3 regions of the Mesorhizobium sp. M1004 genome follow, and region 1 is predicted to be linked to each of the others. Evidence: predicted binding sites of a transcription regulator. Region 1 holds the regulator's gene; each other region holds the start of a gene.

Region 1 (4,001 bases):
CGTCCGATGATCTATCCGCTGGTCGTCAACAACCGCTTCAAGGTGCGGCTGGTGGCGATCGAGCGTGACGGACCGCAAAAGATAGACCCCGACGACACCGCCAAAGGCGAATTCTACATCGACCTCGACACCAAATATCCCCCGGTCTCGGACTGGCGCATCATTGCTGCCGATCCGCGCAACACCAACCTCAACGTGGAAGCGTCGTTCCAGCTGCAATGGCTGGACTATGTAGATACCGCCGAGATTGCCGAGGGTGGCCCGCCACGCATCATCGACAAGTCCAACTATCCCTATCCCTGGGGCGCCAATGTGATGGTGTTCGAGCACTGGCTCGGGCTTGGCCGCAAGGCGCCGCTCAAACTCATCGACCCGAACCGCGCTTCGCGCCGCGAGTACTGGATGATCAATGGCAATGCGGCCCGGCGCATGGTGCAGGACCTCTATCGCTTCAACGTCAACCAGCTTGGCGTCGCCAACGACACCATCAGCAGTGTTTACGTGCCGAAGCTCAATGCTGGCCACGTCACGGTGACGCTTTACGAACACGATTTCAGCGACGGCCGCTTCGCGCAAGGGGCGAAGAAGTCCTTCGGCTCGGTCGGCCTCTTCAATCTCAGGGATACCGGTTTCGATGACCGCGTCTCATCTGCCGAGGTGATCCATACCTATCCCAAGGTGATCCATCGGGACGTGCATTAGGGCCGGATTGCGCTGTTCGCCGGCTCAGGATGGGCCATCGACATGGGTGATGCGCCAGATGGTGCCGTTGCCATCCTCGGTGACGATAAGCGCGCCGTCCTTGGCCACCGCGACGCCGACCGGCCGGCCCCAGACGGCGTCGTCGGAGAGGACGAAGCCGGTGATGAAATCCTGGTACTCGCCGGTCGGCTTGCCGTCGCTGAATCTCAGCCGCACCACCTTGTAGCCGGTCCTCATACCACGGTTCCAGGAGCCGTGCAGGGCGACGAAGGCGTCATCCTTGTACTCTGCCGGGAAATTGCCGCCGTCATAGAAGGCGATGTTGAGCGGCGCCGAATGCGCCTGCATCAGCACGTCGGGCACGGTGACCGAGCCGGCGAGGTCTGGGCGCGCGCCCTCGTGACGCGGGTCCTCGTTGGCGCCGATATAATACCAGGGCCAGCCATAGAAGGCGCCGTCCTTGACTGAGGTGGCATATTCGAACGGCACATCGTCGCCGAGACCGTCGCGCTCGTTGACGACACACCACAGCGCGCCGGTGGCCGGTTGCACGGTCATGCCCGAACAATTGCGCAGGCCGGTAGCGAGGATGCGGCCATTCTTGCCGTCGGGGCCGAAGGCCAGCACGTCGGCACGGCCATCCTCGGAACCCCAGGTGGCGCCGAGTGGCTGTGATTTTGCCCAGGCGTCAAGGCCGCCATTCGGTGCCTTCTGCATGCCCTCCGCGACGTTCGATCCGGAGCCGACCGAGAGATACAGCGTCTTCCCGTCCGGCGAGAAGGCGATATCGCGGGTCCAGTGGCCGCCGGTAGGGATGTCGGAGACAATCGTCTCCGGTTCGACGGAGGCTTTAAGGTCGCCGTCGCGATAGGCGTAGCGGACCACGCTGTCGTTGTTGGCGACGTAGACCCATTGCGGCTTGTCGCCAGGCGGGTAGAAGGCGATGCCATAGGGCTGGTTGAGATTGTCGGCAAAAATGCCCTCTTCGGCCGGCTTCGCGCTACCCTTGGCCAGCCGATAGACGCGGATCTGGTTGGCGTCACTGTCGGCGACGAACAGGTCGCCGTTCGGCGCCACGCGCACGACCCGCGGATTGGAAATGCCGGAAGCAACCAGTTCGGCCGAAAACCCAGGCAGCAGGACGGGCTTCGCGCCCTCGGGCCGATCGCCAAGGCCGGCGCTGTTGGAGGCGGATTCGGTGATGTTGGGCTTTTGCAGATCATCCGGCTTGATCAGCCGGCGCACACCTGGCTTGTCGGCCGTCCAGTCGCCGAAAGCGTCTTTGCCGGTCAGCAGCGGTTGATCGGCCTCCTGGGCGAAGGCGCTGGTGGCCAGAAGCAGGGCAAGGCCTGCCAAGCCGGCAATCCGGATCATGCTGTTCTCCTCGAACTCGCGCCGGTCGGCGCGTCATGCACAAGGGAGATATTGTGCGGCCGCCGCAAAAGAGAAGCGTGCGCGCGCGCAGATTCGACGAGAGAACCGCTCAACTTTCCTCTTCGACGTCGAGATCGTCGTCGAGACGCTTTTCCAATGCGACGAGATCTTCCGGCAGCGGCAAGCCCATGGCGCGCATTTCGCGCAGTTTTTCGCGCAGCTGCTCCTGGATTTCGTGCTCGTCCTCCGGCTGGTTGACCATTTCTTCGAGCAGCATGCTGATCTGGGCCTTGAACGATTCAAGCGCCATTCTGCGCCCTCCTTTACGGTGATCCCGGCTTCGGAATTATCTTAACATCCGGGTAATCAATTGCGCAGTGTAGTCGACCATAGGCACGATGCGGGCATAATTCAGCCTGGTCGGGCCGATGACGCCGAGCGCGCCGACGACGCGGGCGTCCTTGTCGCGGTAAGGCGCCACGACCAGCGACGAGCCGGAGAGCGAGAACAGCTTGTTTTCCGAGCCGATGAAGATCCGCACGCCGGGGCCGTCCTCGGCGAGGTCGAGCAGCTGGATCAGCCCGTCCTGCGTCTCCAGATCCTCGAACAGGTGGCGCAGCAATTCGATATCGGCCTGGGCGGTGACGTTTTCGAGCAAATTGGCGCGGCCTCGCACGATAAGGCGCGCCGGCAGGCCGCTGTCGGCGCCGGCCCACACCGCCAGGCCTTTCTCGACCAGATCCTGCGACAGCGTGTCCAGCGCTGCCCTGGTCTCGTCCTTGATGCGGGCGATCTCGATGCGCGCCTCGGCGAGCGTGCGGCCCCTGATATGGGCGTTGAGGAAGTTGGAGGCCTCGTGCAGCTGCGAGACGGTGATGCCGGCCGGCAGGTCGACGACGCGGTTCTCGACATCGCCATTCTGCGACACCATCACCGCCAGCGCCTTGGTCGGCTCGAGCTGGATGAACTCGATGTGCTTCAGCGCCACCTCGTTCTTGGTGGCGAGCACCAGGCCGGCGCCGCGCGACATGCCCGACAGCATCTGGCTGGCCTCGGTCAGCATGTGTTCCAGCGTCGCGCCCGAGCCGGAGGCGCGCACCTGCGCCTCGATGACCCGGCGTTCCTCGTCGGAGAGATCGCCAAGCTCCATGAAGGCATCGACGAAGAAGCGCAGGCCGGTCTGGGTCGGCAGGCGCCCGGCCGAGATGTGCGGGGCATAGATCAGGCCGAGATGTTCGAGGTCGCTCATCACGTTGCGGATGGTCGCCGGCGACAGCGACGACGGCAGGATGCGCGACAGGCTGCGCGATCCCACAGGCTCACCGTCCTTCAGATAGGATTCGACGATGCGCCGGAAAATGTCGCGCGAACGCATGTCGAGCGATTGCAGCGCGGGCGCCAGCAGACTGGGTTCGGTGACTGCCTTGGTCATTCGAGCCAAAAACCTCCGGCTCAAGGATATAGACTTCCATCGCCCCCGCGCAACCCGGCGTCTGTGCCAGATCGCCCGGCCTTTTCCTTTGCGCCATGGGCTGCATGCGTCTACAAGCCGCCGACGCAACCATAAAAGAACAGAAAGAGGCCTCGATGCGCCCTTCCAAACGCCAAGCCGACGAAATGCGCGCCATCTCCTTCGAGCGCGGCGTCTCCAAACACGCCGAAGGCTCGTGCCTGGTGAAATTCGGCGACACGCATGTGTTGTGCACGGCGAGCCTGGAGGAAAAGGTGCCGGGCTGGATGCGCAATTCCGGCAAGGGCTGGGTGACGGCGGAATACGGCATGCTGCCGCGTTCGACCGGCGAGCGCATGCGCCGTGAAGCTTCGGCCGGCAAGCAAGGCGGCCGCACGCTCGAAATCCAGCGGCTGATCGGCCGCTCCTTGCGCGCCGTTGTCGACCTGCAGGCACTGGGCGAACAGCAGATCAC
Region 2 (4,001 bases), on a different contig from region 1:
TACGGAGCGGTGGCCGGAGGGAGCTGGTGATGACGACCCTAGATCATGACCTGCTGATCGCAATCCTGGATCGGCTGAAGTTGACGGCGATCCGCGACCAGCTCGACACGCTCATGTCGAGCAAGATCGCGCAGTTCCCGTTTGTCCGCGAACTCGACGGCTTCGGCTTCGACGCGCAGCCATCGGTCTGCTTCAGCCAAACGTATTCATAGGTATGGGACAGGCTGCTATGTCCGCCACCCACGCCTGCTCCGAGGCCCTCCAGGGCAATGGTCTTCGGCGAGGAGGATGAGACGCCGCTGGAGCTCGGGTGCAAGCGCTGCCACGCCCGCTCCGAGGCCCCACAAGGCCGAAGCGCAGTCGTCGGGGTCACGAGGCCCCTCGGCCACGACGACGAGACGTTGCTGGAGCCCGGTGCAAGGGCTGCCACAGATGGCCTGAACCTGAATCCGCCTTTCTTGAGGCGTTGCGACTATCATCGCGGCGACACGCAGCTCTTGATTTGTGTGCGAAATCCTCAGCAGATCCATCGGGCTGAGCCGCTCAGCAATATCAACGAGAATGTCCAGCGGCAGATCAAGGATACTCAGAGGAGGAAACGCTCTTGAGGCTCAGAGCGCGTCTGCTCCACTATAGATCAGGATGATTCACCGGGTCCTTCAACGCCAGCCGCCGGTTCCGATGAGAGAATTGTCCCTGATATCACGCTCGATGGAGTTAAATGCCGAGATGGGCGCCTTGCCACGCTCCTCAATGCCCCTCATGATTCACCGCCTATAGCTACCAACTGAATGAATCATCGTGATTGTCGCGCAGCGGAATCCTCAAGGATCGGGCAGTTCGTAGGGGGCGCCGGTTTGACCAGGTTGAGCCCGCGAATTGCTCGATCAGACAAGATCCTAATTCTCGACCATGCGGTGAGGCTCGAACGAGATCCTCGGGACGCACTCCAAGGTTTCGATCATGTTCGGCACACAAGGAAAGGGCGGCATTGCTGCCGCCCTGTCCGCTGTAAGTTGATAGGGGCTGGATTAAAAATCCATACCGCCCATGCCGCCCATGCCGCCCATGCCGCCGCCGCCCATGCCGCCAGGCATGCCGCCGCCGGCCGACTCCTTCTTGGGAGCCTCCGCGATCATGGCTTCGGTGGTGACGAGCAGGCCGGCGACCGAGGCCGCGTCCTGGAGAGCGGTGCGAACGACCTTGACCGGGTCGACGATGCCCATGGCGATCATGTCGCCATACTCGCCGGTCTGGGCGTTGTAGCCGTAGGTCGCGCCCTTGTTGTCGAGGATCTTGCCGGCAACGATCGAAGCTTCAGCACCTGCGTTCGAAGCGATCTGACGGGCCGGAGCCTGCAGTGCACGGCGAACGATGTTGATTCCGGCAGCCTGGTCGGCATTGACGCCGGTGACCTTGATGTTGGCCGAAGCGCGCAGGAGAGCGACGCCGCCGCCTGCAACGATGCCTTCTTCCACGGCCGCACGGGTCGCGTTGAGGGCGTCGTCGACGCGGTCCTTCTTTTCCTTGACTTCGACTTCCGTCGCGCCGCCGACGCGGATCACCGCGACGCCGCCCGCGAGCTTCGCCAGACGTTCCTGCAGCTTCTCCTTGTCGTAGTCCGACGTGGTCTCTTCGATCTGCTGCTTGATCTGGGCAACGCGGCCCTGGATCTCGTCCTTCTTGCCGGCGCCGTCGACAATGGTGGTGTTCTCCTTGGAGATCGACACCTTCTTGGCGCGGCCGAGCATGTTGAGGCCGACATTCTCGAGCTTGATGCCGAGGTCTTCCGAAATGACCTGGCCACCGGTGAGGATGGCGATGTCTTCCAGCATGGCCTTGCGGCGATCACCGAAGCCCGGCGCCTTGACGGCGGCGATCTTCAGGCCACCGCGCAGCTTGTTGACGACCAGCGTGGCCAGAGCCTCGCCTTCGACGTCTTCCGAGATGATGAGCAGCGGCTTGGAGGTCTGCACGACGGCTTCGAGAACCGGCAGCATGGCCTGGAGGTTGGACAGCTTCTTCTCGTGCAGGAGGATGTAGACGTCCTCGAGCTCGGCAACCATCTTGTCGGCGTTGGTGACGAAGTAGGGCGAGAGATAGCCGCGGTCGAACTGCATGCCTTCGACGACTTCCAGCTCGGTCTCGGCGGTCTTGGCTTCTTCAACCGTGATGACGCCTTCATTGCCGACCTTCTGCATCGCTTCGGCGATCATCTTGCCGACCGACTCGTCGCCATTGCCGGCGATCGTGCCGACCTGGGCAACTTCCTCGGAGGTCTTGATCTTCTTGGCAGCGTTGCCGAGAGCCGCGACCACTTCGGTCACGGCCAGGTCGATGCCGCGCTTCAGGTCCATCGGGTTCATGCCGGCGGCAACGGCCTTGTTACCTTCCTGGACGATCGACTGCGCCAGGACGGTCGCGGTCGTGGTGCCATCACCGGCGATGTCGTTGGTCTTCGAAGCAACTTCGCGGATCATCTGCGCGCCCATGTTTTCGAACTTGTCGGAAAGTTCGATTTCCTTGGCGACGGTGACGCCGTCCTTGGTGATGCGCGGTGCGCCGAACGACTTGTCGATGACGACGTTGCGGCCCTTGGGACCGAGGGTCACCTTCACCGCGTCGGCGAGGATGTTGATGCCGTGAAGCATGCGCTCGCGGGCGTCGCGGGAGAATTTTACGTCTTTGGCAGCCATTTTTTAGCTCCTGGCAGGGGCTTGCGATCAAGCCCGAAATTCAGTTGACGGTGAGGCCGATAATCAGCCGATGATGCCCATAATGTCGGATTCCTTCATGATCAGAAGGTCTTCGCCATTGAGCTTGACTTCGGTGCCCGACCACTTGCCGAACAGGATGCGATCGCCGGCCTTGACGTCCAGCGGGACCAGCTTGCCGGCTTCGTCGCGAGCGCCGGAGCCGACGGCGATGATCTCGCCTTCCTGCGGCTTTTCCTTCGCCGTATCCGGGATGATGATCCCGCCGGCGGTCTTGGATTCGGATTCGACCCGGCGTACGACCACGCGGTCATGCAGCGGCCGGAAATTCGACTTTGCCATTTTTGGATTTCCTTGGTGCGGATGTTGAACGGTGCTCCGTTGCCGGAGCATGCCTAGCACTCAGCCGAAGCGAGTGCTAACGCGGCAATGAGATAAGCCGCAGGCTCCTGCTAGTCAAGACGGAAGAGCAAAGAGCAAAGAGAAAAGAGAAGACAGCAAAGAGCAGGCAGCAAAGAGCGTGTAAGCATCGAGCCTTTTATGTGAACAATGTCGGGTATCCGACATATATGGGGCGGCTCACCCTTTGTAATTGAGCTTTATTCAGATGGTACGATTGGTGCAACGGGTGTTGCATTTGAACTCATCCAGAGGCTCGCACGGGTCGTGCTGCGTCAGCTTGGTCATGTCGAGCTTCAGAAGGCCATTTTTTGGCATTGGTTCTGTTGCTCCTATTGCCGTTCATGACCAATCCTGCGCGCGTGAGCCGGCCGGCTAGATTCCAACCACGAGAGCGCCGCCGCTGAGACCCGCACCCGCCGCCGCCAGAAGGATTTTCTCTCCTGGCTGGAATGGCTTCATCTGGTTGGCGAGCGAGAGCGACAGCGGGACCGTCGCGGCCGAAGAGTTGCCGTATTCGGCAATCGTCTTGACAATTGCTTGGTCCGCAATGCCGAGGTTTCTTCCGACCGCGCCGAAAATCCGAGTATTGGCCTGATGCGGCACAAACCGGCCGACATTGTGTGGCCGCACTCCCGCAGTGGCTAGCGCGGCTGTCGAGCAATCGGTCATCATCTCGACGGCTTTTGCGAACACTTCGGGCCCGTCGGTCATCGTCATCCGGGTCTGCCCGAGGTCGAGGTCGCCATGGAACGGCGTGTTGCTTCCTCCTGCGGGAATCTGGATCAGCCCGTAGCGCGAGCCGTCCGAAGCCACCGAGGCACCGAGAATGCCCCGATCAGCATCATCGCACTGACCGATCACCAGGGCGCCGGCGGCATCGGCGAA
Region 3 (4,001 bases), on a different contig from region 1:
CGCCGCAGAATATCCAGAACCGCGCCGCAAACCCGTCGGGCTCGATTTCGGGAATGAATTTTTCCACGATCAGGTCGGCACGCCTGAAAATCTCCGGCGCCACATCGGCCAGCGAGGCATGCACCTGATAACGGTCGAAGGTCTGAGCGCCCGGGAAAGGCACTGCCTTGCCGGCGCGAACGGATTTTCGGTTGAGCTGCTCCTCGGGCGTCCCCCAATGATTGAGGTTGCTCTTGACGATGACCTGGCCGCTCCAGTTGGCACCCTCCTCGAGGATCGCACCGCTGATGCGGCGCTTGGAAATGTCGGTTGCACCAAGATTGAGACAAATCGGAAATCCGCGCGCGTAGTCGACATAGTCCGATGGCGTCACTGTCGCGTCGACATGCAGGACGGCAATATCGGCGTTATGACTTGCCGAGGGTCCACGCATGATCTGCACGGAGTGACCGCGCCGTTTCAGCTCCGCCAGGACGTCGAACAGCATGTAGGGGCTGTCCTGGCGCAGCAGGAGGCCCCGCCGGCTCTGGAAGCGGTCAAATTCATGCGTTATGACGGCAATGCGGGCCATGGCCTTTCCTGCATGAGGTAACTCGCAAGGCAACCAACAGCCTGGAAGGAAATATGTCCAGCCTTTCCCCAAACCGTTCCGCATGACTGAGCATTGGGACGCAATTCGCCGTCATTGGCGGCTTCTCGGGTCGCCGCTGTGTCCGCCCCCGGAAGCTGTCGCCGCCTATGAGCGCGAACTTAGCCTGCAATCAGTCGATGTGGTGCTGCTCGGGGTCACGCCGGAGCTTGCCGGCCTCGGAAGGACCATGCTCGCGATCGACGAGTCCACTGCCATGATATCGGGCATCTGGCCGGGCGATACCGCCTCACGCAAGGCGGTGATCGGCAACTGGCTGGAGTTGCCGCTGGGCGACGAAAGCGCCGGGGCGGTGATCGGCGACGGCTGTCTGTCGGCGCTGGACTCCTCGGTTGCACGGCAGGCGCTGCTTGCCGAGATCGCGCGTGTGCTGAAGTCCGATGGGCGGGCTGCATTGCGCGCCTATGCAAGCCCTCAGGTGCCGGACGATCTGCAGGAGGTCCGGGCGCTGACGCTGTCCGGTGGTGTCGCGACCTTCCACGAACTCAAATGGCGCATTGCCATGGCTTGTGCCGGCGGCGATCCCGACCGCGCCATTCCGGTGCGGGCGATCCTCGACGCCTTCGATGCGCTGTTTGCCGACCGGGAGGCCCTTGCCGCGACGACCGGATGGGAGATGCCGGTCATCGGCACCATCGATGTCTATGCGAATTCGCAGACTGTCTACAGTTTCGCCCCGGCGGCGACGCTGGTCGAAGAGGCGAGCCGGTTTTTTGACAGTGTCCGCCTCGCGCCGACAGGGGGTTATGGGCTGGCGGAACGATGCCCGCTTCTGGTGCTTAAATCGCCGCGGCGCCGGTAGGGTCTGCCGTCGGATCGCGGCACGGCTCCAATTGGCACAATTGTGCTCACCGTTCGCCTTGACTCTCGAAAGCCACGCGCTTATTTCAGCGCACGTTAGCACTCTCCCCAGGTGAGTGCTAACGCACATCCGGCACCGCCGGATCGAGGAACAGCTCTCACCGTTCTCATTCGAGGAAGAAAAAATGGCAAAGTCGAAGTTCCGCCCGCTTCATGACCGCGTGGTCGTACGCCGGGTCGAATCCGAATCCAAGACCGCCGGCGGGATCATCATCCCGGATACGGCAAAGGAAAAGCCGCAGGAAGGCGAGATCATCGCCGTCGGCTCCGGCGCTCGCGACGAAGCCGGCAAGCTGGTCCCGCTGGACGTCAAGGCCGGCGACCGCATCCTGTTCGGCAAGTGGTCGGGCACCGAAGTCAAGCTCAATGGCGAAGACCTTCTGATCATGAAGGAATCCGACATTATGGGCATCATCGGCTGATCATCGGCCTCACCGTCAACTAATTTCGGGCTTGATCGCAAGCCCCCTGCCAGGAGCTAAAAAATGGCTGCTAAAGACGTAAAATTCTCCCGCGACGCCCGCGAGCGCATGCTGCGCGGCGTCAACATCCTCGCCGACGCAGTGAAGGTCACGCTCGGCCCCAAAGGCCGCAACGTCGTCATCGACAAGTCGTTCGGCGCACCGCGCATCACCAAGGACGGCGTCACCGTCGCCAAGGAAATCGAGCTTGAAGACAAGTTCGAAAACATGGGCGCGCAGATGGTCCGCGAAGTTGCTTCGAAGACCAACGACATCGCCGGCGACGGCACCACGACCGCGACCGTTCTGGCGCAGTCGATCGTCCAGGAAGGCCACAAGGCCGTTGCCGCCGGCATGAACCCGATGGATCTGAAGCGCGGCATCGATCTGGCCGTCACCGAAGTCGTCGCGGCTCTCGGCAAGGCTGCCAAGAAGATCAAGACCTCCGAGGAAGTTGCCCAGGTCGGCACGATCTCGGCCAATGGCGACGAGTCGGTCGGCGCCATGATCGCCGAAGCGATGCAGAAGGTCGGCAATGAAGGCGTCATCACGGTTGAGGAAGCCAAGACCGCCGAGACCGAGCTGGAAGTCGTCGAAGGCATGCAGTTCGACCGGGGCTATCTCTCGCCCTACTTCGTCACCAACGCCGACAAGATGGTTGCCGAGCTCGAGGACGTCTACATCCTCCTGCACGAGAAGAAGCTGTCCAACCTCCAGGCCATGCTGCCGGTTCTCGAAGCCGTCGTGCAGACCTCCAAGCCGCTTCTTATCATCTCGGAAGACGTCGAAGGCGAGGCTCTGGCCACGCTGGTCGTCAACAAGCTGCGCGGCGGCCTGAAGATCGCCGCCGTCAAGGCGCCGGGCTTCGGTGATCGCCGCAAGGCCATGCTGGAAGACATCGCCATCCTCACCGGTGGCCAGGTCATCTCGGAAGACCTCGGCATCAAGCTCGAGAATGTCGGCCTCAACATGCTCGGCCGCGCCAAGAAGGTGTCGATCTCCAAGGAGAACACCACCATCGTCGACGGCGCCGGCAAGAAGGCCGAGATCCAGGGCCGCGTTGCCCAGATCAAGCAGCAGATCGAAGAGACCACGTCGGACTACGACAAGGAGAAGCTGCAGGAACGTCTGGCGAAGCTCGCCGGCGGCGTTGCGGTGATCCGTGTCGGCGGCGCGACGGAAGTCGAAGTCAAGGAAAAGAAGGACCGCGTCGATGACGCCCTCAACGCGACCCGCGCGGCCGTGGAAGAAGGCATCGTTGCAGGCGGCGGCGTCGCACTGCTGCGCGCTTCGGCCAACATCAAGGTCACCGGCGTCAATGCCGACCAGGCTGCCGGAATCAACATCGTTCGCCGTGCACTGCAGGCTCCGGCCCGTCAGATCGCTTCGAACGCAGGTGCTGAAGCTTCGATCGTTGCCGGCAAGATCCTCGACAACAAGGGCGCGACCTACGGCTACAACGCCCAGACCGGCGAGTATGGCGACATGATCGCCATGGGCATCGTCGACCCGGTCAAGGTCGTTCGCACCGCTCTCCAGGACGCGGCTTCGGTCGCCGGCCTGCTCGTCACCACCGAAGCCATGATCGCGGAGGCTCCCAAGAAGGAGTCGGCTGGCGGCGGCATGCCTGGCGGCATGGGCGGCGGCGGCATGGGCGGCATGGGCGGCATGGATTTCTAATCCAAGCTATCTGGCTTATGCATACGGAAAGGGCGCCGAGAGGCGCCCTTTTTTGTTTTGGAAAGCGGATGGTTAGGCGGCGCTGTCCGCCTGCCGCGCAACCTTGCCTGCAAGCACCGCCTGCTCGACAAGTGCCGCCACCTCGTCGGCCACCACCAGCACCGGTGCACGGTCGCGGGTGGCCCGCGCAATCACCATAAGCCCTTCCAGCGACGATTCGATCAGCAGCGCCAAAGCGTGCGCGCGGCGTTCGGGCACCCCTGCCCTGACGAAGGCCTGTCGCAGCAAGCCGATCCATTGCTCGAAAGCCGATCGGCAGAGTTCCGCCAGTTCCGGCACATCGGTGGGTG

The links. Region 1 encodes HrcA, which represses chaperone genes, less so after heat shock. Its sites were predicted from a motif close to GTTAGCACTCNCNNNNNGNGAGTGCTAAC; they were not measured.
Region 2: the regulator HrcA is predicted to act here: its motif matches at 3,109-3,137, upstream of groES (co-chaperone GroES).
Region 3: the regulator HrcA is predicted to act here: its motif matches at 1,546-1,574, upstream of groES (co-chaperone GroES).

What each region holds. Positions count from the first base shown of each region.
Region 1 covers NZ_JAMYNB010000010.1:34,385-38,385, reverse strand. Annotated here, with positions in the region: gene NKH54_RS20675 (hypothetical protein) at 1-702, shown strand, start outside; gene NKH54_RS20670 (PQQ-dependent sugar dehydrogenase) at 727-2,076, opposite strand; gene NKH54_RS20665 (hypothetical protein) at 2,186-2,386, opposite strand; gene hrcA (heat-inducible transcriptional repressor HrcA) at 2,423-3,508, opposite strand; gene rph (ribonuclease PH) at 3,664-4,001, shown strand, end outside.
Region 2 covers NZ_JAMYNB010000009.1:290,309-294,309, reverse strand. Annotated here, with positions in the region: partial or broken gene NKH54_RS20385 (ATP-binding protein) at 30-188, shown strand; gene groL (chaperonin GroEL) at 1,032-2,696, opposite strand; gene groES (co-chaperone GroES) at 2,760-3,056, opposite strand; gene bioZ (3-oxopimeloyl-[acyl-carrier-protein] synthase BioZ) at 3,489-4,001, opposite strand, start outside.
Region 3 covers NZ_JAMYNB010000006.1:185,740-189,740, forward strand. Annotated here, with positions in the region: gene NKH54_RS14755 (hypothetical protein) at 1-571, opposite strand, end outside; gene NKH54_RS14760 (class I SAM-dependent methyltransferase) at 654-1,451, shown strand; gene groES (co-chaperone GroES) at 1,636-1,932, shown strand; gene groL (chaperonin GroEL) at 1,996-3,651, shown strand; gene NKH54_RS14775 (TetR/AcrR family transcriptional regulator) at 3,724-4,001, opposite strand, start outside.